DNA from 2 places in the Comamonas sp. C24C genome. Region 2 is predicted to be linked to the other one. Evidence: predicted binding sites of a transcription regulator. Region 2 holds the regulator's gene; the other holds the start of a gene.
What was found. The regulator LexA, encoded in region 2, represses DNA repair genes until DNA is damaged. The targets are predictions, from matches to a motif close to ACTGTATNNNNATACAGT.
Positions count from the first base shown of each region.

Region 1: ACLBXN_RS03585 (DNA topoisomerase IV subunit B) is a predicted target of LexA. The motif match lies at 7,039-7,056, and genes of this name have one in related genera.

Region 1 covers NZ_JBKFBC010000001.1:775,109-786,427, forward strand. The annotation lists gene ACLBXN_RS03545 (JmjC domain-containing protein) at 1-454, shown strand, start outside; gene ACLBXN_RS03550 (hypothetical protein) at 832-1,104, shown strand; gene bamC (outer membrane protein assembly factor BamC) at 1,356-2,468, opposite strand; gene dapA (4-hydroxy-tetrahydrodipicolinate synthase) at 2,532-3,428, opposite strand; gene ACLBXN_RS03565 (class I SAM-dependent methyltransferase) at 3,802-4,440, opposite strand; gene ACLBXN_RS03570 (SDR family oxidoreductase) at 4,474-5,286, opposite strand; gene ACLBXN_RS03575 (hypothetical protein) at 5,329-5,460, opposite strand; gene ACLBXN_RS03580 (MFS transporter) at 5,477-6,673, opposite strand; gene ACLBXN_RS03585 (DNA topoisomerase IV subunit B) at 7,090-9,060, shown strand; gene ACLBXN_RS03590 (lytic transglycosylase domain-containing protein) at 9,114-9,980, shown strand; gene parC (DNA topoisomerase IV subunit A) at 10,021-11,319, shown strand, end outside.
Region 2 covers NZ_JBKFBC010000011.1:102,434-113,752, forward strand. The annotation lists gene kdsB (3-deoxy-manno-octulosonate cytidylyltransferase) at 1-85, shown strand, start outside; gene adk (adenylate kinase) at 476-1,132, shown strand; gene ACLBXN_RS19255 (asparaginase) at 1,406-2,389, opposite strand; gene lexA (transcriptional repressor LexA) at 2,472-3,143, shown strand; gene ACLBXN_RS19265 (hypothetical protein) at 3,311-3,703, shown strand; gene ACLBXN_RS19270 (hypothetical protein) at 4,121-4,366, shown strand; gene ACLBXN_RS19275 (universal stress protein) at 4,512-4,973, shown strand; gene ACLBXN_RS19280 (hypothetical protein) at 5,261-5,587, opposite strand; gene ACLBXN_RS19285 (hypothetical protein) at 5,869-6,021, shown strand; gene ACLBXN_RS19290 (hypothetical protein) at 6,008-6,181, opposite strand; gene ACLBXN_RS19295 (hypothetical protein) at 6,536-6,844, shown strand; gene ACLBXN_RS19300 (DNA breaking-rejoining protein) at 6,940-7,341, shown strand; gene ACLBXN_RS19305 (FABP family protein) at 7,457-8,098, shown strand; gene ACLBXN_RS19310 (alpha/beta fold hydrolase) at 8,195-10,000, opposite strand; gene ACLBXN_RS19315 (universal stress protein) at 10,318-10,761, shown strand; gene ACLBXN_RS19320 (clostripain-related cysteine peptidase) at 10,920-11,319, opposite strand, start outside.

The DNA of each region.
Region 1 (11,319 bases), on a different contig from region 2:
GCGCATGTCGGATGAGCCCGACGAGCCCGAAACGCCGGTCATCTATCGCGACCCCAAGCAGGAGGCCGTGAGCAACCCGGCGCTGATTCCTGAAGCCATGTATGACTTTGCCCGCGAGGCACTGAAGAAGGCCATGGCCGAGCCGCTGGCACTGGAGCGCGCGCTGGGCGAATATCTGAGCGACCCCAAGCCCAATGTCTGGTTCGAGCATGGCGATGAAAACGGCATGTTCGAAAGCGTGGTGCTGGATCGCCGAACGCGCATGATGTATGACGCCAAGCACATCTTCATCAATGGCGAAAGCTATCTGGCGGGCGGCCGCGATGCCACGCTGATGCGCAAGCTGGCTGACACCCGGGCGCTGTCGCGCAAGGATCTGGCAACCGCCAGCGATGATGCGCTGGAGTTGCTGTCATCGTGGTTCGATGCGGGCTGGGTTCGCTCGGGCGACTGAAACAGGGTGGACTTGTAACAGCGATCGTGCTAACTTACGGGTTTGTCCTCTGTGGCTTCCGTTGATTTGGCGGGCTTTGTGTAGATTATGTAAATCTTCGTCAAAGCTCTGTCAGGGATTTGACAGGAAGAAATTTATGCTCCACAGTGTGACTCAAGGCAAGCGTGGGCTTGCCCGGTAAATGAGAACGCACCGATTTGTGCAGAATTGTTTAGTTGCTGTCAGTATCAGTCAGCAATGGGCAAAACTACCTATAATGCGGTCTGAGTCGAATTTATCGTTTGACCTGATCTGCCATAGCGATCAATAGCTGCAAAAGGCTGACCGTAATGGCAATCTGCATACCGTCTGCTGAACCTACCATTTAGGAAATCGTCATGAAGAACTCTCTGATTCTGGCTACCGTGATCGCTGCTGCTGCTCTGGCTGCTTGCGGCAAGAAGGAAGAAGCTCCTGCTGCTCCCGCTCCTGCTGTGGAAGCTCCTGCTGCTCCCGCTCCTGCTGCTGAAGCTCCTGCTGCTCCCGCCGCTGACGCTGCTGCTCCTGCTGCTGACGCTCCTGCAGCCCCCGCCCCCGCCGCTGACGCTCCTGCTGCTCCTGCCGCTGACGCTCCTGCTGCTCCCGCCGCTGAAGCTCCTGCTGCCAAGTAATTCGCTGCATCAGCCAGCTTGAGGTCCAGGCCTCGAGCGTAAAAAAAACCGCACCCAGGTGCGGTTTTTTTGCGTCTGGAGTTTACAGCGGGTTCTTGAGTTGCGGATACGTGTCGCCATACAAGGTCCGCACTTGCCTGAGCCGATTCTGCTGGACAAGAGCGCGTCATGAGCACGGAGTTCGATTCGTTCGGGCATGAAAAAAGCCACCAGGGCCGAGCCTGGTGGCTTTTGTAGGGGGGCAGTGCTCTTTACTTCAGATCATCGGTGATGATGCGCACGATGCGCTGGCCGTTGGCGCTGCTGTCGGGCTGGCCCTGCTCATTGAGCACGCTGACCTGGGACTTGTTGCCATCGCCCTTGACCTGGATCTGGTACTTCTGAGGCGCAGCGGCTTCCTTGCCCTGGCTGAAGATCTTGCTGAAGAAGCCCTTGGACTCCTGCTTGGCATTGGGGTCCACGTAGCGCACATAGTAGAGGCCACGGCTGCGGTCGCGGTCTTCCACGGTGAAGCCGGTGCGGTCCAGTGCCACGCCAACGCGGCGCCATGCGCGCTCAAAGCCTTCTTCCAGCTGCAGTGTGGGCACGCCGTTGACGGTGTCCATGCGTGCGCTGGTCGAGGTGGTGGCCGCAGACCTGTCGGCCTTGGCGACGGCAGAGGCCTGCTCTTCGCTCACGCCCAGCTTGACCATGATGCGGCGCAGGAATTCGGTCTCCAGCTCGGGGTCGCGAGGACGCGGTTGCCAGATGGTGTTGTCCTTGCGCTCGCTGGTATAGACCTCCTGCATGCCACGGTGGGTGACATAGATGCGGGTCTTGCCATCGGGTTCACGCTCCAGGCGGGTGCGGAACTTGTCGCGCTCGCTGGTGGAGTAGAGCGAGTCGAAAACCTTGCCCAGGCTTCTGCGGATGATGTCCTGAGGCAGCTTGGCGCGGTTTTCGGCCCAGTCGGTTTCGAGAATGCCCAGCTGGCGGTCTTCCATCGCATAGATGAAGCCGTTTTCCAGCCAGAAATCGCGAGTCGGCTCCCAGAGCTTGTCGGCTCCGCGATCCACCACCAGCCAGTGCTCGGCGCCGTCACGCTCGATGCGGACGTCGCCAATCTTGTTGGCCGCAGTGTTGTTGTCGGTCGGCTTGGCTGCCTGGGCGTTGGCCTGCATGGCAGCAGCGGATACCACGCCACCAGGGACGGTATAGCGCGAGTCTTGCGACAGCTGCGTCAGATCCGGAGGAACTTCGAGAGAGGGAGCTTGATTCTTGCCCGCGCTCTTGTAGTCGATCTTGGTCTCTTGGAACGTGGTCGTGCAGGCAGACAGGCCCAGCGCGATGCTGAGCAGGCTCAAACGTGCTGTTTGTTGTTTCACGCGGATTGTCCTTGGGTAGCGTTCAAGCTATGTGCGAAAAACCGCTAGCTTAGCGCAACTCGATCAGAGTACGCCAACTTTACGCAGAGCATCCTCAACAACTGCTTCGCATTGCTCGCTCAGCTGCGTCATGGGCAGGCGCATGGCGGGGCCGCACAAACCCATGCGGGCTGCTGCCCATTTCACGGGAATGGGATTGGCTTCCACAAACAGGCTCTTGTGCAGGGGCATGAGCTTGAACTGGATTTCCATGGCGCGCTTGGTATCGCCGGCCATGGCGGCCTTGCACAGCTCGCTCATCAGACGGGGGGCGACGTTGGCCGTCACGCTGATATTGCCGTGGCCGCCGCACAGCATCAGTGCCACGGCGGTGGGGTCGTCACCGGAGTAGACGCCGAAGCCGGCGGGCACATCGCGGATCAGCCATTGGGCACGCTCGATGTTGCCGGTGGCTTCCTTGATGCCGATGATGCCGGGGATCTGGGCCAGACGCAGCACGGTGTCATGCTGCATGTCGGCGACCGAGCGACCGGGCACGTTGTACAGAACCACGGGCAGGTCGCCAGTGGCTTCGGCGATGGCCTTGAAGTGCTGGTACTGGCCTTCCTGCGTGGGCTTGTTGTAGTAGGGAACGACCTGCAGCTGGCTGTCTGCGCCCACCTTCTTGGCGTACCTGGCCAGCTCGATGGCTTCGTGCGTGCTGTTGGCACCGCAGCCGGCCATGATGGAGACACGGCCGGCGGCCTGCTCCACGGCGACGCGAATGATTTCGCAATGCTCTTCGACATTCACGGTGGGCGACTCACCGGTGGTGCCGACCACACCGATGCAGTTGGTGCCTTCGGCCACATGCCAGTCGATGAGTTTGCGCAGCGACGGGTAGTCGACGCTACCGTCTTCGAGCATGGGCGTAATGAGGGCAACAATGCTGCCAGTGAGAGCAACGGAGGGTGATGTCATATCCGCAATCAGAAAACGGTAAAAATGAATTCTACAAACAGGGACAGGGTGCAAGCAGTGGTTTGCTGTCAACAGTGTCTAGCAAAACTCTGTTTTTGTCGAAGTGTTGTTGATAAATGACGAAATGACGAAATATTTAATTTTTGTGCGTCATATTGTTTGTTGATTGCTGGTCTGTTTCAGACGCCATGACGGTAATCCGGTCGTGTTGCGAGTTCTGACAGATGCGGCCGGCCAAGGCCTGCGGACCGGGTCGCGGCCGCGCCGGCATCGCTTGGGCGTTGCTGCAGTGGCTGTGGACAGCGGCCTGCGCCAGCCGCTTTGCAAAGGCCCGGGCCTGGAGCGCCGGTCAGATCGCTGTGCCAAAAGGGTGTCAGGCTGGCAGCAATGGGGCAGGCGTGAGCGCTGCGCCATCGGGCCGGATGGCGGCGATGCGCTGCACCACGCGCGCGGGTTGCTCGAGCAGACCATGCTCGTAGGCAACGATATTCCAGCCGGCGCAGACCTGCAGCAGCTCGCCGGGAGCGAGCAGAAAGTCCGGGCGCGAGGGCTTGCCATAGGCCTCGTTGCCCTGGGCAAAGGTTTCGTAGAGCAGCACGCCGCCGGGCTTGACGCTGTCCAGAATCAGCGGCCACAGCGGACGCCACAGATAGTTGGTGACGACCACGCCATCAAAGCTGCGGCCCGTCAGCGGCCAGGCGTTGTTCTCGATGTCGGCGGTAATCGTCTCGGCGATATCCGCCACGGACTGGGTCGCCTCCGGCGCCTTGTCCACGCTGGTCAGCTTGTGATCCAGGGCCGAGAAGAAACGGGTATGGCGGCCCATGCCGCAGGCCAGATCCAGCACCGAGCCCTGCGGGCGTACCAGATGGGCAAAGCGGGCAATCCAGGCGGAGGGCGCCGGCGCGCAGTGGCTGGCGGAAATCGCAGGAATGGCGGCGGCTGAGGGAGGCGGGGTGTGGCTGGTCATCTTGCGAAAACTATAGCAGTGCCCGCAGGCCTGTTTCTGCATGGCCTGCCTCCACCTCGGCAGCCTCGCGTCGGCTCAGTGCGGCTTCACATCGTCCTTGAGCGCGGACAGGGCCATGTCTTCCACCATGCTCGGGGCGATCAGCTTGATGAAGCGGCCCAGTTTGCCCTTGCCTGTCATCACCACCTCGCGCTGACGGTGCTTCAGGCCGTCGAGGATGAGGCGCGCGCATTCGGCCACCGTCATCGCGCCGTCTTCCTTGAGGCCGCTGACGCCTGCGGCTTCGCCTCTGGCGTTGTAGCCGTGGTAGCGGATGCGCGTATCCACCACGCCGGGGTAGGCGGTGGTCACGCTCACGCCGGCGGGTTTGAGCTCGATGCGCAGGGCTTCAAAGAAGCCGGCCATGGCGAACTTGCTGGCGCTGTAGGCCGTGCGGCCTGGCACGCCGATCAGTCCAGCCAGCGAAGACACGGCGACGATGGAGCCCTGGCTGGTCTTGAGGTGCGGCAGCGCCGCGTGGGTGCACCAGACGCTGCCCCAGAGGTTGATGCGCATCAGCCTTTCATACCAGCCCAGGTCTTGCGCGCTGACCTGTTCGAACAGCGCATGGGCCGAGACCCCGGCGTTGTTGATCAGGGCGTCCAGCCCGCCGAACTGCTGCACTGCGGCGTCGATCAGCGCGCGGCACTGGGCCTCTTCGCTCACATCGGTGGGAACTTCCAGCACCTGCGCCCCCAGGGCCCGGCATTGTTCTGCCACGGCCTGCAGGTTGCCGGCATTGCGTGCGGCCAGCGTCAGCTGCAGCCGGCTCTGATGGGTTTGCGCCAGCTGGCGGGCCATTTCGGCGCCTATGCCGTCCGAGGCTCCGGTGATGATGATGCGGGCCATGCTCTCTCCCGGCCATGCCGCCCGGGCGGCTTGCCCAAGAGCTCAGAAGCAGGCCCAGACCTGGTCTGCCAGTGTGAGCATGAATTCCGGTTGCAGATACAGGGCAAACACCGCCAGCAGCAGCACGAGCACGGCACACCAGATGGAGATGCGTTGCCAGAGTTTGAGCTGCATGGTGGTGTCTCCGGTATCAGGCGGCGCTGGGCGTGCGGCGCACGATGGCTGCCTCGCGCACGGGCAGGTTGACGACGGCGGCAAAAATGCCCAGGGCAATCGAGATGTACCAGACCATGTCGTAGTTGCCGTTGATATCGTAGAGATAGCCGCCCAGCCATACGCCCAGGAAGCTGCCGATCTGGTGGCTGAAGAAGACAAAGCCGCCCAGCATGGACAGATGCTGCACGCCGAAGATCTGGGCGATGGTGGCATTGGTCAGCGGCACGGTGGACAGCCACAGAAAGCCCATGGCGGCGCAGAAGGCATAGACCGACCAGGGCGAGAGCGGGGCCAGCAAAAAGGCCACCGTGGCCACCGAACGCAGACCGTAGATGCCCGACAGCAGATAGCGCTTGGGCAGCTTCTGGCCCAGATTGCCGGCCAGATAGGTGCCGAAGATATTGAACAGGCCGACCAGGGCCAGCGAATAGCTGGCCACATGGGGCTCCATGCCGAAGTCCTTCAGATAGCTGGGCATGTGCACGCCGATGAACATGACCTGGAAGCCGCAGACGAAGTAGCCCGCCATCAGCAGCAGAAAGCTGGGGTAGGTCCAGGCTTCCTTGAGCGCCTGACCAACGGTCTGCTCGCGCTTGATGGGCGTGCTGCCGCCAAAGCCCGGCTCGCGCAGGCCGAAGGCCAGGGCGGCGATCAGCAGCGCGAACAGCGCCAGTATCAGCAAGGCATTGGACCAGCCGAACTGGGCGATCAGCCTGCCTTCCACGGGCACCATGAAGAACTGGCCGAACGAGCCTGCCGCCGCGGCCACGCCCATGGCCCAGCTGCGCCGCGCCACGGGAATCTGCCGGCCCAGCACGCCGTAGATCACGGCATAGGTGGTGCCGGCCTGGGCCGCGCCGATCAGCACGCCGGCGGTCAGCAGGAACACCGTGGAACTGGGGGACAGCGCCATGCCGACCAGACCCAGGGCATAGAGAACGGAGCCGCCGATCAGCACCTTGAAGGCGCCGATGCGGTCGGCCAGCATGCCGACGAAGATGCCCAGGATGCCCCAGGACAGGTTCTGCACGGCAATGGCCAGGGAGAAGTTCTCGCGCGTCCAGCCCATGTCCTGGGTGATGGGCTGCAGCCAGAGCCCGAAGCCGTGGCGTATGCCCATCGAGAGCGTGACGATGGCGCCACCGCACAGAAGAATCTGCGCCATGGACATGGGGGCTGGAGTTGTCTTTGTTGTCATGCCGTGCTTGCGAAAAAGGCCTGGGGTGCGGTCAGCTCACCACTGTAACCAAAGCCGCTGCTTCGCGCCGGCACAGCTCGTCACATGTGCGCCAGCCTGTGCTGCCAGAATGCGGGAGCGGCGCCGGGCCCTGCGCGCCTGCAGCAAGTCGCGATCCATAAAAAGTGAGCGCCTTGCGCAAGGACTGCAATAAAAACTGATTTAAATCTATCTGAAACTATTGAATAGCATGCGGTAGAAGCTATCTTTTTAAGAGTTGTCGCAGCGGGCAAGATGCGCTGAAAACACGTTGCCAAGACAGATGTTCGGGCTTTGTGCAAGAGTATTGGGAGTAAACAACTGTGAATTTATCCAGCTCTCTTCCGGAGAGGCCACTACAATCCGCCCCCATGGCAGTCAAACCGTCCAACGAATATTCCGAAGGCTCGATCCGCGTTCTCAAGGGTCTGGAGCCTGTCAAGCAGCGTCCCGGCATGTATACGCGCACCGACAACCCCCTGCACATACTGCAGGAGGTGATCGACAACGCGGCCGATGAGGCGCTTGCCGGCTACGGCAAGAAAATCAAGTTCACCATGCACGCCGACGGCTCCTACAGCGTGGAGGACGACGGGCGCGGCATTCCCTTCGGCCTGCACCCCGAGGAAAAGGCGCCCGTGGTGGAGCTGGTCTTCACGCGCTTGCACGCGGGCGGCAAGTTCGACAAGGGCAATGGCGGCGCCTACAGCTTCTCGGGCGGTCTGCATGGCGTGGGCGTTTCGGTGACGAATGCGCTGGCGACGCGTCTGGAGGTGCAGGTGCACCGCGACGGCCAGGTGGCCACGCTGGTGTTCTCGGGCGGCGATGTGATCGAGCCGCTCAAGGTGCGCCCTCTGCAGGCCGGCGAGCGCAAGCAGGGCACGACGGTACGTGCCTGGCCCGATGCCAAATACTTCGAATCCTCGGCCCTGCCCATGGGCGAGCTGGTGCATCTGCTGCGCAGCAAGGCTGTGCTCATGCCCGGCGTGGCCGTCTCGCTGATCAACGAAAAGTCGCGTGACACCCAGAGCTGGCAGTTCAAGGGCGGTCTGCGTGACTATCTGGCGCAGAGCCTGCATGGCGAGCCCGTCATCCCCCTGTTCGAGGGCGAGGGCTTTGCCGACAAGAACAACGACAGCTTTGCCGAAGGCGAGGGCGCGGCCTGGTGCGTGGCCTTCACCGAAGACGGCGCGCCACTGCGCGAAAGCTATGTCAACCTGATACCCACCACGGCGGGCGGCACGCATGACAGCGGCCTGCGCGACGGCCTGTTCCAGGCCGTCAAGGCCTTCATCGACATGCATTCGCTGCTGCCCAAGGGCGTCAAGCTCATGCCCGACGACGTGTTTGCGCGCGCCAGCTATGTGCTCAATGCCAAGGTGCTGGACCCGCAGTTTCAGGGCCAGATCAAGGAGCGCCTGAACTCGCGCGATGCCGTGCGTCTGGTCTCGGGCTTTGTGCGCCCGGCGCTGGAGCTGTGGCTCAACGAGCATGTGGACTGGGGCAAGAAGCTGGCCGAGATCGCCATCAAGGCCGCCCAGACTCGCCAGAAGGCCGGCCAGAAGGTGGAAAAGCGCAAGGGCAGCGGCGTGGCCGTGCTGCCCGGCAAGCTGACCGATTGCGAGAGCAAGGACATAGCCGTCAACGAGGTGTTTCTGGTCGAGGGCGACTCTGCCGGCGGCAGCGCCAAGATGGGCCGCGACAAGGAAACCCAGGCCATCCTTCCGCTGCGCGGCAAGGTGCTCAACACCTGGGAGGTGGATCGTGACCGGCTGTTCGCCAACAACGAAATCCACGATATCTCGGTGGCGATCGGCGTGGACCCGCATGGCCCCAATGACGAGCCCGACCTGTCCGGCCTGCGCTACGGCAAGATCTGCATTCTCTCGGATGCGGACGTGGACGGATCGCACATCCAGGTGCTGCTGCTGACGCTGTTCTTCAAGCATTTCCCCAAGCTCATCGAAGCCGGCCACATCCATGTGGCGCTGCCGCCGCTGTTCCGTGTGGACGTGCCTGCGCGCGGCAAGAAGCCCGCCATCAAGGTCTATGCGCTCGATGCGGGCGAGCTCGATGCCATCATCGAAAAATGCGCCAAGGACGGCGTGCCGCGCGAGAAATGCCAGGTCAGCCGTTTCAAGGGCCTGGGCGAGATGAATGCCGAACAGCTGTGGGAAACCACGCTGAACCCCGATACGCGTCGTCTGCTGCCGGTGCAGTTCATGAATCTGGACTTTGCACAGTCGGAGGCCGTGGTCACCAAGCTCATGGGCAAGGGCGAAGCCGCCGCCCGCCGCGAGCTGATGGAGCTGCATGGCGATGCCGTGGAGGTCGATATCTAGGCGGGCGTTGCAACGCCTGCACTAGCGCTCACTAGCGGTCGATGGAGCCAGCCATGCACAAGCCCATGTTCGATGCCTCACCCAGCCATCCGCCTGCGCGCGGCGGGCTCGCGTCTGTGCGTTTGCGACGTGCGGTGGCTGCTGCCCTGCTGGCGGGCTCGGGCTGGCTGGCCCTGGCGCCGGCGGCGCATGCCGATCTCTGGGCCTATGTCGATGAATTCGGGGTCACGCACTTTGCGGCCGAGGCGCTGGACGAACGCTACAAGCTGTTCTTCAAGGGCGAGCTCTACGACAGCAGCCAGCCGGGTCTGCAGCTCAAGCCGGATTCGGCGGCCGAGGGGCTCAACGCCCGCACGCGCATGCAGAGCTTTTTCGAGGTCTCGCCGCGCTACAAGAGCGTGAGGCCGCATCTGCAGAAGGCGGCCGAGAGAACCGGCGTGGACTATGACCTGATCAAGGCCGTGATCGCCGTGGAGTCCGGCTTTGATGCCCAGGCCGTCTCTCCCAAGGGCGCTGTCGGTCTGATGCAGCTGATGCCGGCTACGGCCGAGCGCTTTGGCGTGGCGGCCAGCAAGAAGCGCAGCCTGCAGCAGCAGCTGGCCGACCCGGCCGTGAACGTGCCTGCCGGCGCGCGCTATCTGAGCTATCTGATGGACTTGTTCCCGGGCCGGCTCGATCTGGTGCTGGCCGCCTATAACGCGGGCGAAGGTGCGGTGCAGAAGTTTGGCAAGGCGATTCCGCCCTATAAAGAAACAATGAATTACGTCAAGGCCGTCACGGGCATCTACGAGCAGCTGCAGGCAGCCAGGCCCCTGAGCGGCCGGCTGGCTGCGGCCGGCTCGGCTGGTCGCGGCGGCTCCCGCATACGCATGACTCTGCCGGGCGCGGCCCCTGCGGCCGCGGACGCGCAAATACCTTGAGTCGCCGGATCGGCGCAATTTGGAAAATCACAAAGAATTCATGAGCGATCAAACCACACTGGATTTGTCTCAACAAGCCGCTGGCGATGCACTGGACCTGGGTCAATACGCACAGCGCGCCTATCTCGAATACGCTTTATCGGTGGTCAAGGGCCGTGCCCTGCCGGATGTCAGCGATGGCCTCAAGCCCGTGCAGCGCCGCATTCTCTATGCCATGGAGCGCATGGGCCTGAGCTACAGCGGCCCGAACGGCAATACGGCGGCCAAGCCGGTCAAGAGCGCCCGTGTCGTCGGCGACGTGCTGGGCCGCTTTCACCCGCACGGCGACCAGTCGGCCTACGACGCACTGGTGCGCATGGCGCAGGACTTCAACCAGCGCTACCCGCTGGTCGACGGCCAGGGTAACTTCGGCAGCCGCGACGGCGACGGCGCTGCGGCCATGCGCTATACCGAGGCGCGCCTGTCCAAGATCACCGGCCTGCTGCTCGACGAAATCGATATGGGCACGGTGGACTTCGTGCCCAATTACGACGGCAGCACCCAGGAGCCCAAGCAACTTCCGGCCCGTCTGCCGTTCTCGCTGCTCAATGGAGCCAGCGGCATTGCCGTGGGTCTGGCAACGGAAATCCCCAGCCACAATCTGCCCGAAGTGGCAGCGGCCTGCGTGGCCCTGATCAAGAAGCCGCAGCTGCCCGAGGAGGAACTGCTGGCGCTGATTCCCGGCCCCGACTATCCGGGTGGCGGCCAGATCATTTCGTCCAGCAGCGATATCGCCGATGCCTACCGTACGGGTCGCGGCAGTCTCAAGGTGCGCGCGCGCTGGAAGATCGAAGAGCTGGCACGCGGCCAGTGGCAGTTGGTGGTGACCGAGCTGCCGCCCGGCGTGTCGGCCCAGAAGGTGCTCGAAGAGATCGAGGACATCACCAATCCCAAGGTCAAGACCGGCAAGAAGGCGCTGAGCCAGGAGCAGACCCAGCTCAAGGCCAGCATGCTGGCCGTGCTGGACTGCGTGCGCGACGAGTCGAGCAAGGATGCGCCGGTGCGCATCGTGTTCGAACCCAAGACCGGCAAGATCCCTCAGTCGGAGCTGATCACGGCGCTGCTGGCCCACACCAGCCTGGAGTCTTCGAGCTCGATCAACCTGACCAGCATCGGCCTCGATGGCCGCCCGGTGCAGAAATCGCTGCGCCAGATGCTGGAGGAGTGGATTGCCTTCCGCTTCCAGACCGTGACGCGACGCAGCCGGCATCGGCTGGAGAAGGTGCTCGATCGCATCCACATCCTCGAAGGCCGCCAGGCTGTGCTGCTCAATATCGACAAGGTCATTGCCATCATCCGC
Region 2 (11,319 bases):
CGTGCATCTCACGCCCGATGCACCGGGTGCCGGCGTAGACACGCCCGAAGACCTTGAGCGCGTGCGCGCCGTTTTTGCTGGCTGAGTAAAAGACCTGCGCACTTTGGCGACACCGGTCCGCAGGCCGTCTTCATTCAGGGCTGCTCACGCATCAAGCCGGCAGCAGCCCTGCCGGCGCACGCCACCTCAAAGGGCCCTGGGCCAGTCCAGGAAAGCGCTGATCGCTATACTTTCCGCATAGTCCGAATAGCATATGTAACGGCTTCGGCACCTGGATTACAACTACAGCAATCGCGTTTGCAGCGGATACATGCCTTCAATTGGCCGCACTTGTGACAGCCTTGACTGAATTGTGTAAGCCTGTGTTGGTCTTGTGCGTGCTATCCTTGCCCGCGAAAAAATACGGCCCGGGGACTACGGACGACCACCCGTCTGCCTGGGCCAGCAAGAATTTCTACTCTCCTCAAGGATTTCCATGAAACTGATTTTGTTGGGTGCACCCGGCGCCGGCAAAGGCACTCAGGCGGCCTTCATTTGCCAAAAGTACGGTATCCCTCAAATCTCCACGGGCGACATGCTGCGCGCCGCCGTCAAGGCTGGCACTCCTCTGGGTCTGCAAGCCAAGGCCGTGATGGACGCCGGCCAACTGGTCAGCGACGATCTGATCATCAACCTGGTCAAGGAACGCATTGCCCAGCCCGACTGCGCCAAGGGCTTCCTGTTTGACGGCTTCCCCCGCACCATCCCCCAGGCCGACGCCATGAAGGCCGCCGGCGTGAAGCTGGACTATGTGCTGGAAATCGATGTGCCCTTCGACGCCATCATCGAACGCATGAGCGGCCGCCGCAGCCACCCCGCCTCGGGCCGCACCTACCACGTCAAGTTCAACCCACCCAAGGTGGAAGGCAAGGACGATGTGACCGGTGAAGACCTGGTGCAGCGCGAAGACGACAAAGAAGAAACCGTCAAGAAGCGCCTGGACGTCTACAGCAACCAGACCCGTCCTCTGGTGGACTACTACAGCAACTGGGCCAAGGCCGACGCAGCAGCGGCCCCCAAGTACCGTGCCATCAGCGGCACAGGTAGCGTGGAAGAAATCACCGAGCGCGCTCTGGCCGCTCTGGCTTCCTGATCGCCCTGATCACTCGCTCATGGAGCCTTGCCGACTTTTGGCGGTAGGGCATCTTTGGGAAAAAAGGCCGGTGTCTTCACCGGCCTTTTTGTTCTCGAACCTCAAGCTCCCTGCCGTTCGGCCGGAATCCATCCGATGCGGGCAAACTGCACCGAGGTGGAGCTGCAGCCATCAATATTCATAGCTATCCGCGCTCATAATCATTAGTTTTTAGATAAGAAACATCATAAATTCCAGGTAAAACGTAGGATAGTAGCTCTCCGAATAAGAGCATCAACCCAATGCGCGAGGCCAACCCATCAGCTCCAGCATCAGGCTGATTCTGGCTTTGGCCGCAGGCAGGCTGCTCACATGGTCGTCCTGCGTTCCCTGAGCCTGCACCACCGGCCCCTCCTCGCACCGGGTCGTGATGCACAAAGCCAGGCCCTGCACCTGCGCCCAGTCCAGGGCTGCCCCCAATGCCTGATGGACCGTGCCATTGCCGGTGCCCACCACTACCACGGCACGCACGCCTGCCGCATGCCAGGCCTGCATCACCGCCAGCGCCACGGCACTGTTGCAGCCCGCATGGCTGTGCAGCAACTCCACCTGAGGCCATTGACCTGCGGGCGGTAAAGCGATTGCAGGCAAGCCAGCCGCAGCTGCCCTAGGCAGCCCGAGCGTTGCCCAGCGCACCTGTCCCTCTTCCACCCAGCCCTGCGGGCCGGTGCCACTGCCATCAAAGGCATCCACACGGTAAGGATGCACCTTGCGCACCTGGCGGGCGCTGAACACCCTGCCCGCCACCACCGCCAGCACGCCCCGGCCAGCGGCCTGTGCATCGGCTGCGCAGGCCACAGCATCACGCAGATTGCCGGGCCCGTCGGCGGAGATGGCTGTGGCCGGGCGCATGGCACAGGTCAGCACCACGGGCTTTGACGGACGCAGAACGCATTGCAGAAACCAGGCGGTCTCCTCCAGGGTGTCGGTGCCGTGGGTGATCACGATGCCGCTCACATCATCACGCGCGAGCAGCTCGGCACAGCGCTGCGCGAGCGCATGCCAGGTGGCGTGATCCATATCCTTGCTGTCCAGCTGCGCCAGCTGCTCCGCCTGCAGCGACGCTGCAGCAACGCGCTCCAGGTCCGGCACGGCCTGCAGCAGTTGAGCCACGCCCAGCTGGGCCGCGCGGTAGCCCACGCTGGTGCCGGCCTGCTCGGCGACACCGGCAATCGTGCCGCCCGTGCCCAGGATGACGATTTTTTTGTCACGTTCCACTTGCAGTCCTCTTTAAACTGATTAAAAATACAGGTACTGGATGAACACACAGTATTCATCATCGATCGATCAAGGAATGCCCATGGACCACCCCAAGCTCACTCCCCGCCAGCAGCAGATTCTGGACCTCATCCAGTCCACCATCGCTCGCACGGGTGCGCCCCCTACCCGGGCCGAGATTGCCAGCACCTTTGGCTTCAAATCAGCCAATGCTGCAGAAGAGCATTTGCAGGCGCTGGCCCGCAAGGGCGTCATCGATCTGGTCAGCGGCACATCGCGCGGCATTCGCCTGCGCGCCGACACCGTGCGCACCATCAATGCAGCACGCGGCGCCAGCTTTGCGCTGCCGCTCACGGCCCTGGCTCCGCTGGTGCTGCCTCTGGTCGGCCGCGTCGCCGCTGGCTCGCCTATTCTGGCCCAGGAACATATCGATCAAAGCTATTCGGTCGAGCCCAGCCTGTTTGCCGCCAAGCCCGATTACCTGCTCAAGGTGCGCGGCATGTCCATGCGTGACGCCGGCATCATGGACGGCGACCTGCTGGCGGTACAGGCCACGCATGAAGCGCGCAACGGCCAGATTGTGGTGGCCCGCCTCGGTGACGACGTCACCGTCAAGCGCTTCAAGCGTACGCCGCAGGGCATCGAGCTGCTGCCCGAAAACCCCGACTACAAGATCATTCACGTCTCGCCTGAAGAGCCATTCGCCATCGAAGGCCTGGCCGTTGGCCTGATCCGCAACAGCATGTTCATGTAGCGGCCAGACGGCCTGTCGGCACCTCCCGGAGGTGCATCAAGCCTCTTTCCCTCTCGAGCCCAGGTGGTAGGCGCGAAGCTGCTGAGCTTCGCCCTGGGCGGAGCTTCGCCTGAAGTACGCAATCCTGCCCTTATCCATGCCGCAAGGTCATCAAGAGGAGTTGTCAAATGGGATTCGCCACATCACTGCAGTCTTTGACTCGCCGGACACTGAAAAGCCTATCGTCCTTGCATCCTCCTGGCGACACGAGCACAGCTGCCACGGAAACCGCCTCCTGCAAGGCTCATCGCCCCAAGGCGGCACAAATCAGTATTCCGGTCATGCGTGCCAATCGCGGCCGCAGCCGCCTTGGCAGCCGCGTGCTTCATCCTCGGGCCTTGCCCACCACCTCGCCCATCGCCGCCGAGGCGGCGCAGCCCTCCTCTGCACGGCTGCTCAAAATCGTTCAGCGTGAACCACGCAAGCAACCCGAATGCCTGCTGATCTCCGGGCGCATGGCCGATGTCTGCGCAGCATTGGAACGCATGGTTCTCAATGAGCAGGCAGCCCGGCAAGCATGAAAGCACGACGGGCTTGGGATCACTGCGCTCATGCGGCACAAGCGCGATTCGCGACAGACCTGCAGTTGATGCAGCAAAGCTTCCATATGCCCGCCTGACTGGCTGATTCGCTGTGGCCGCAGGCGTCCTCTCAAGTTTCTGCCCCGTTGATCGACAGATGGCGCGAGATGCCACTGCCGCCAGTACCGCGACGAAAAACCTCATTTCGTCGGCGCAAAACGATCTGGATCGCCATGTAAATTTTTTGCCGGACGTTCAGGCTGCTCCTGCCTGCAGAAACGCCTTTTGCAGCAGCCCGCAAACGACAAAACTCCTTGTCAGGCGCGAATATCCGCCATCGCAGTACCCGGATCAGGGTATTGCGGCCCCTCCTCGACAGTGGAAACATTCATACACACATGTCAACGAGGGCGTCCTATGAGTGCCTACCGCAAGCTCTTGCAGCACATACAGGCCAAAGACGCCAACGGCAACCTGCGTCTGATTCTGGTCTATCAGAGTTTTGACGAAGTCGACATGCCGCATGGCGTCTCCATACGCCCGTCTGCCATTTACTTCGAAACCTCCGATCACCAGAAGGTCAACTGGCTCAATCCCCAGCAGTTCGAGATGGAAGCCACCGGCGAGATCCTCAATCGCGTTCCTGCTTCACCGGAGGAATAAGCCAGCACGACACCGTTGCCTTGACCTGGGCAGAATTTCCCTCCGTTCATCGCCCTGCTCCAGACAAGGTTCTGAACATTGCGCAGCCTGAAATATTGGAATAAATTGGCATTCAGGCACATCTTCCGGTATCAGGAGATTGAACATGTTCAAGCACCTGCTCATTCCCACCGATGGCACCAAACTGTCCGAGGCAGCCGTGCGGGCAGGCATTCTGCTTGCGCGTGAGCAAGGCGCCAAGGTGACCGGCCTGTATGTCATGCCCGATTACCGTGCCATCATCTATGGCGCGGATGCCCTGCTGACCTATAACAGCGAGGAATTCGAGCGCAGTGCCAACAGCGATGCCGATGCGGCCCTGCAATTCGTTGACCAGATCGCCAGGCCTGAAGGCGTGCCCTGCAACTTCGTGCGAGTCACTCACGCTTCTGTCTACCAAGCCATTGTTAAGCAGGCCCAGGAATTGCAATGCGACCTGATCTGCATGGCCTCCCATGGCCGCAAAGGCATAGGCGGAATCTTGCTGGGCAGTGAAACCCAGCGCGTTCTGACGCACAGCCATGTCCCGGTGCTGGTGCACCGGCCCGCCTCAACCGGCAAGCACTAAGGAGCGCAAAATATCAGGCAGCGGATCTATCGTTGCACGCATGGACGCCGGCCACCGATAGACCATGACTGCTCAGCAATGCAGGCCAGCCAGCCTAAGCCGCCGGCCGCACCCGATGGGGCAACCTGTCGACCGTTCAAACGCGTCAGCAACAGTGCAAGAGCGATAAACGGCAACCGAGGCTGAAGCCTCTGCCAACTATTCAAATGCATTGACTGTGTGAGCTGCAGAACGGAATCGAAGGGACCCCGAAACTTGCCCGCCTTGCGCGGGCATTTTTTTGGGTGCTAGGCACATCGTGCCGATGTCTCACCCAAGCGCTCTCGTTGCCCGGGCAAGGTGAACAGGATCTGGAGATTCTGCGAATCCATTTGCTGAACCACGATGGAGCCGTCTTCGTGCAGATAGATCCGCACCGTCCGGTCATCGTCCAGATCCCAATGTGCCACGCTGGTATTCACGCCTCGCCAGCCATGCTCCTCGCACAGACGGCGCCGACGCAAAGCTCTCAGGAACTCCTGTGAAGCGCCGAGCTCCGCGTTGACATGCACCCAGCTGTCGATCACCAGCTCATAGGCCATCTGCTGCGTATTGCACGGCTTGGCCATCTTCATGTGCCTGATCCAGGCATCCAGACGGGAGGCAAATGTGTATTGCAGGTGGTGAGGCATGAGTTTTCTTGAATTCAATAGCGCACCAGGCTAAATCGCCATTTGCACATCACTTTCAGAATTTTCCTACGCACAATTTACCCAAAACTTCGTCTGAAACAAAATACACATCACCAATAGGCTCAGGGTTTAAGGCTGTCAATAGCTGGATTAAGAGAGCAGGCCCGGTGAAACCCTAGGAATCTGCGGTCTCGGGCTGCCGTATCCATCATGTCAATGCATCGATGGACGCCTCGACCATGCCTGCCTGCGCCCTGGTCGGTCCTGGCTTTATCTGCTCAGTCGTGCGCACTGAAGCGTTCCAGGGCAATCAGCTTGTGCGCGGTGGCTTCATGGATGGGCGATCCGGCAATGCGATCCGGTTCAGCAGCCAATAACGACACTGCCCCCACGACTCAAGGCAGCGGCATGAGGAGAAAACGGCTGGATGAACCCAGCGCCGTCTGAGTCAAAGCCCTTGGTCGCAGCACCCAGGGTCAGCGCAGCTTGGCCATGATTCTTCTTGCTCGAATCGAGACAGGCAATCGAGCGATTCATGCCGCGAATTCTGTTCGCGAACATCGACATACCACCCGTTTTGGTTCGCTTCTCGGCCCTGGAATGCAGAGTGGATTTCCACATCTGCACAGGCCTGACTCAATTGACAAAAACTATCTTTTCACTCCGTTACTTAGCACGCTTACTTCATCAAGAAAAGATGACAGCCGCACCGGCAAAGTGCTGCCTCCGGGCTTCCTGCAAGCTCACAAACGGGATCAGAGCTATCCATCGGAGCGATCTGTAAGTGCCTACATACTTACTTACATCCGCTTGATACAACATCACTCAAATGCAAAGAAATGTCAGCTCGCAGGTTCTGCGGCATGTGGTTGAGCAACTGGGAGTGTGAACATGAGAAAAGTTAATCCTGCCGCCAAGAACGCGAATCGCGCCTTTGTCCGGCTGCACACGTATGTGACCAAGCAATTCGACTGGGATATCTTCACCAAGGACTACCGGGTCGTCCTCAACACCGACGAAGACGGCGGCGTCACGCTCTTCATCGTCAAAGTCTTCGACAAGAACGGCCAGCCCGCTGCGCTGGGGCCGAAGATCCCTAACCAGATTACGTTTTCTTACCGCCAGGCTCCCATCATGTCGGTATGGACAGAGTTCTTCAATGACGGCAAATTCAGCTGGCGCAATGTCTCCTGCCGCTAGGGCGCAGTGGAGGGAGATGGCGGCCCGGCTGTCTGCATAGACGCCTGCCGCAGCGTCAGGGGCGCCATCCTGTCCAGAATCTTCAGGAGAGTTGCATGACCCGCTTCCAACCGATGCTTGCAACTGCTGCCCTGCTCAGTCTCATGACCGTACATCTCAGCAGCTCAATGGCTCAGGCCGCCTTCACGACGCCGGGCGGCTACTCCAACTCCTACAGCGGCCAGATCACCGGCAATGGGGTTGTGCAATACGGACTGGAAACGCGCCCCTTCCAGCGCATGACCGTCACGCTCAACACCAACAATCCGTCCAGCCAGATGAACATCTTCAAGGACGGCAATGCCCAGCCGCTTTGCGCAGGCTCGGCCAGGCAAAACATCTGTACCTTCCGCGTCGAGAGGGGTGCCAGCTACCGCGTGCTGATCTTTCTCACACGTGACGCCGCCCAGCGCGGCGAGAGTGCACGCTTCACGCTCACGACCGAAGAAAGCACCTGACTGCTCTTACCGGCAGCTCTCGTGCGTCCGGCATCCTGACCACCGTCAATTTCACCTCGACCTGCGGCTTGTAAACTGGCTTCACCAGATTCAAAGTGAAAGCCCGTTACACGATATGGAAAACTTTCCCAAGGACATCTACACCGAGCCCACACCCGATGTGAACACCCTGGCCAATCTCGGCCCCTTCACCGGCATGGCCGGCATCTGGACCGGCAGGCGCGGCCTGGACATCAATCCCAAGGCCGACGGCCCCGAAAAGCAGGCCTTCATTGAGCACATGGAACTGCAACCCATTGATGCGCAGACCAATGGCCCCCAACTCTTCTACGGTCTGCGCTATCACACGCGCATCGTCAAGCCCGACGACGTGGAAACCTTTCACGACCAGGTCGGCTACTGGCTGTGGGAGCCCGCCACCGGCAACATCATTCAGACCCTGAGCATCCCGCGCGGGCAGACGGCCATGGCCACGGGAAAAACCACGGCAGACGCCACCAGCTTCACCCTCAAGGCCGTGCGCGGCTCCACGGTCAACGGCATCTCCAGCAACCCGTTTCTGGAGCACGCCTTCAGAACCGACGCCTATACCATCACCGTCACCAAGCACTCCGACGGCACCTGGTCGTACGAGCAGGAAACCACGCTCACCATCCCCGGTCAGAGTGAACCCTTTGCCCATACCGACCGCAACACCCTGCACAAGATTGGCGAGCCCACGCCCAACCCCACGGCAAGAGCTGCAGTCGAGATCTGATGGCGAATAGCCCGGGCGTTGTCGCAAGCGTCGCGCACGCCCCGGGCACCCCATGCAGCGAGGCATTGCGCTGCTCGATACTTGCGCAGCACGGCCTCAGAGCAATGATGCAGGGCCGACGGCCTTGCGCAGGCGCTCAAGCAGCGTCCGAGCCAGTTCCGGATCTTCAAAATTGCTGGGTTCCTGCCCTGATATCGGCAAGGTCCTCATGCTGCGAGCCTGCAGATTCTGCACCTGGGCATCCAGCGGCAAGGGCTTGCCCTGGCATTGTGTCAAGCGCCGTGCTGGTGCCTGACCCAGCAGATAGTTCATGACCGTCAGGTCCACGCACTCGGTCTGATAGACCATCAGGCCATGGCTGCCTTCGTTCTTGACATAAACCATGCTGGTGGCCGGCAGCTGGTCAAAGGTCTCCATGGCACCGGCCAGCGGTGTGGGCACGTCGAACTCGCTTTGCACCATGAGCATCCTGGCGGTCTTCAGACTGGCGATCGACGGCTTGGAGAACTGCGCCTGTCGTTTCCAGTACAGGCAGGGCTGGCCCGCAATACGGTTGTTGGCTATGGGCAGCGTTCGCGCCAGCTCGAAGCCCTTGTTGACCCAGTAGACCGGATCTCGCTCCAGCAAGAGTTCGTCGTTGCAAACCACCGTATTGAAGACCGAGTCGGAGTTGTCCGCAGAAAACGGCGCGGCCGCTGTCCAGTACTGCGGATCGTTCAACATCAATATCCCGCTGCCGATGCTGGAAGCCTTGTCTGGAATGCTCGCATCCACATCAGGATCACCGGTGCTGACCTGAATGTTCTGCAACTGGTTGGCAATGTCGGAAGGCTGCATGCCATTGCGCAGATAGCCGCTCGCATCCATGAGCATGCGGGCATAGAGAAGCTCGCTGGCAATCGTGTTGGGCTCGGCCCGGAAGCTGCTCTGCACCAGCATTTGATTCAAAGGTGGCGCGAGCCTTTTCAGCCTGTCCACAATCTCCTGCGTGCTGGTGCCCATGCCCAGGCTGCTGTTGTGGCGCGCGGCATAGGGAGCAATATGGTTGGCAAAGCTGTGAATCTTGCCTACTTCGTAGCTGATGCTGGCCGCATGAATACTCTGGCTGAAGTTCATATTGCTGTCGACGACCATCGGGCCGACACGCTCGGGAAAGAGGCCCGCATACCAGAAGCCCAGCCAGGTTCCATACGAGATGCCGTAGTAATGCATTTTCTCGTCGCCGAACAGATGGCGCATCAGATCCATGTCACGTGCCGTGGCATCGGTATTGATGAAATCGGAGATCGGGTTCTTCTGGCAGTTGACAGCCATGTATCTGGCAGCATCGCTGATTCTGCGGATGTTCTCTGCGTTCTCTCCATCCGCCGATGGATCCTGCGCATAGACCTGCTCGTTGCCGCTGCACAGCAAATTGGTACTGGCTCCCACCCCTCTGGGCGAGAACCCGACGAAGTTGAAGCTTTCACTGACCTTTTTGTACATCGCGCCGAGGGCGGTATTCGGGTTGCCGCCGGCAAGCATCTGGGAATATGCCAGGGACAAGTTGAGGCCATCGCTACCGGGCCCGCCGGGATTGAAGAACAGATGAGGCTTTTTGTCGGGAGCATCGGCGGTCTGCACCCTGAGGGCCGAGACCTTGATCTTCAGTCCGTCGGGCTGTTTGTAATCCAGCGGAGCCTCGATATCTGCACACTGCAAACGACTGCCGAGCTTGCTGATGTAGCGCTCGGAGCCTTCCGAGGAGTACTTCGAAAAATAGGCATCGCAGCTGCCCCAGCTCAGCTTCTGATTCTTGTATGTCGCCAGCGGATCTTTGGTTTCTGGCTCCACATCGGAGCCGCCACAAGCCACCAGCAACGCGGCCAGCGGTATCAGCCCCAACCATTGCATCGATTTCATTGCTCTCCCTCTTTCTTTTTGAAAAACCAAGGCAAGAGCAATTACATATTTCAGGGTAGATACGGACAATCACTGGAATCAGGTATTTGCTGAAAGCAATCCAATGTCACAACTATTTTCTTAATAGCTATCAGCGATTTATTTACGGAAGATCAATCCGCTTCCCCATAATTTTTCACCTCTTGATTTTGGTCAAGATACTGCATGAATCAACACTCCCAATCTTGCATTGGCTACGTCCGAGTGTGAGTATGGAAACGGCAATCGGCCCATTTCATCTGGCAACCATATGCGCGCTGGAGCGCAAGGAGGCAGACATGTTCAAGCATATTTTGATTCCTACGGATGGTTCGAAACTCTCCGAAGCAGCGCTGCACGCAGGCATACAGCTGGCCAAGGAGCAAGGCGCGCAGGTAACCGCGCTGTACGTGATGCCGGACTACTCCGCCATCATCTACGGCGCCGAGGCACTGATGTCGTACAACTCTGCCGAGTTTGACAAGAGTGCCCAGAAGGAAGCCGACAAGGTACTGCAGACTGCGGTCGACATTGCTGCAGCCACGGGCGTGGAGTGCAAGACGCTGCGGGCGACCGGTATCTCCGTCAACCAGGCCATCATCAAAACAGCCCAGGAAAACCATTGCGATCTGATCTGCATGGCATCGCATGGCCGCAAGGGCATCGCCGGCATTTTGCTGGGCAGCGAAACCCAGCGCGTGCTGATTAACAGCAGCATCCCGGTGCTGGTGCACCGCCCCTGAGGGCTGCGCGGCAGGCCGGCAAAGCGTACGTCTGTAGCACCGAACACGGCCAGCTGGCCCACGAAGAGAGCACCGGGATGCGGGACGAAGGAGTATGGCAAAGCTCAGGCTCGGACTGAAAAGGCCATCTGTCGATGGCCTTTTGCGTTGGGCAAGCTTCAGTTCGCCGTGACCAGATCCACCGAAGTGGGCGAAATCCTGAGGCGTCCGACCAGATCGGAGGCTGCGGCATAGAGCTTGTAGCCGCTTCCACGGACTGCCTGCATCTCGATGATCCAGTCGCCTTCGGGGGCGATCAGCTCGACGCCGGAATCCACCAACTGCCCTTGCGCGTTCATGACGAGCGGATGGAATTCTTCGTCTTCTTCAATCTTGGCCATGGCCAGGCCGATACCGGCAAGGCCCTGCGAGGAAAGCTTGTACTTCACGACCAGGCGGCCCTGTTCATCCTGCAGCGCATAAAGCATGCCATCAGCTTCGCTACCATTTTCGTCAAGCATCCTGACAGGGATCATGAACACCGTGTCCTCATCGTTTTCGGGCAGCATGGTGATCACC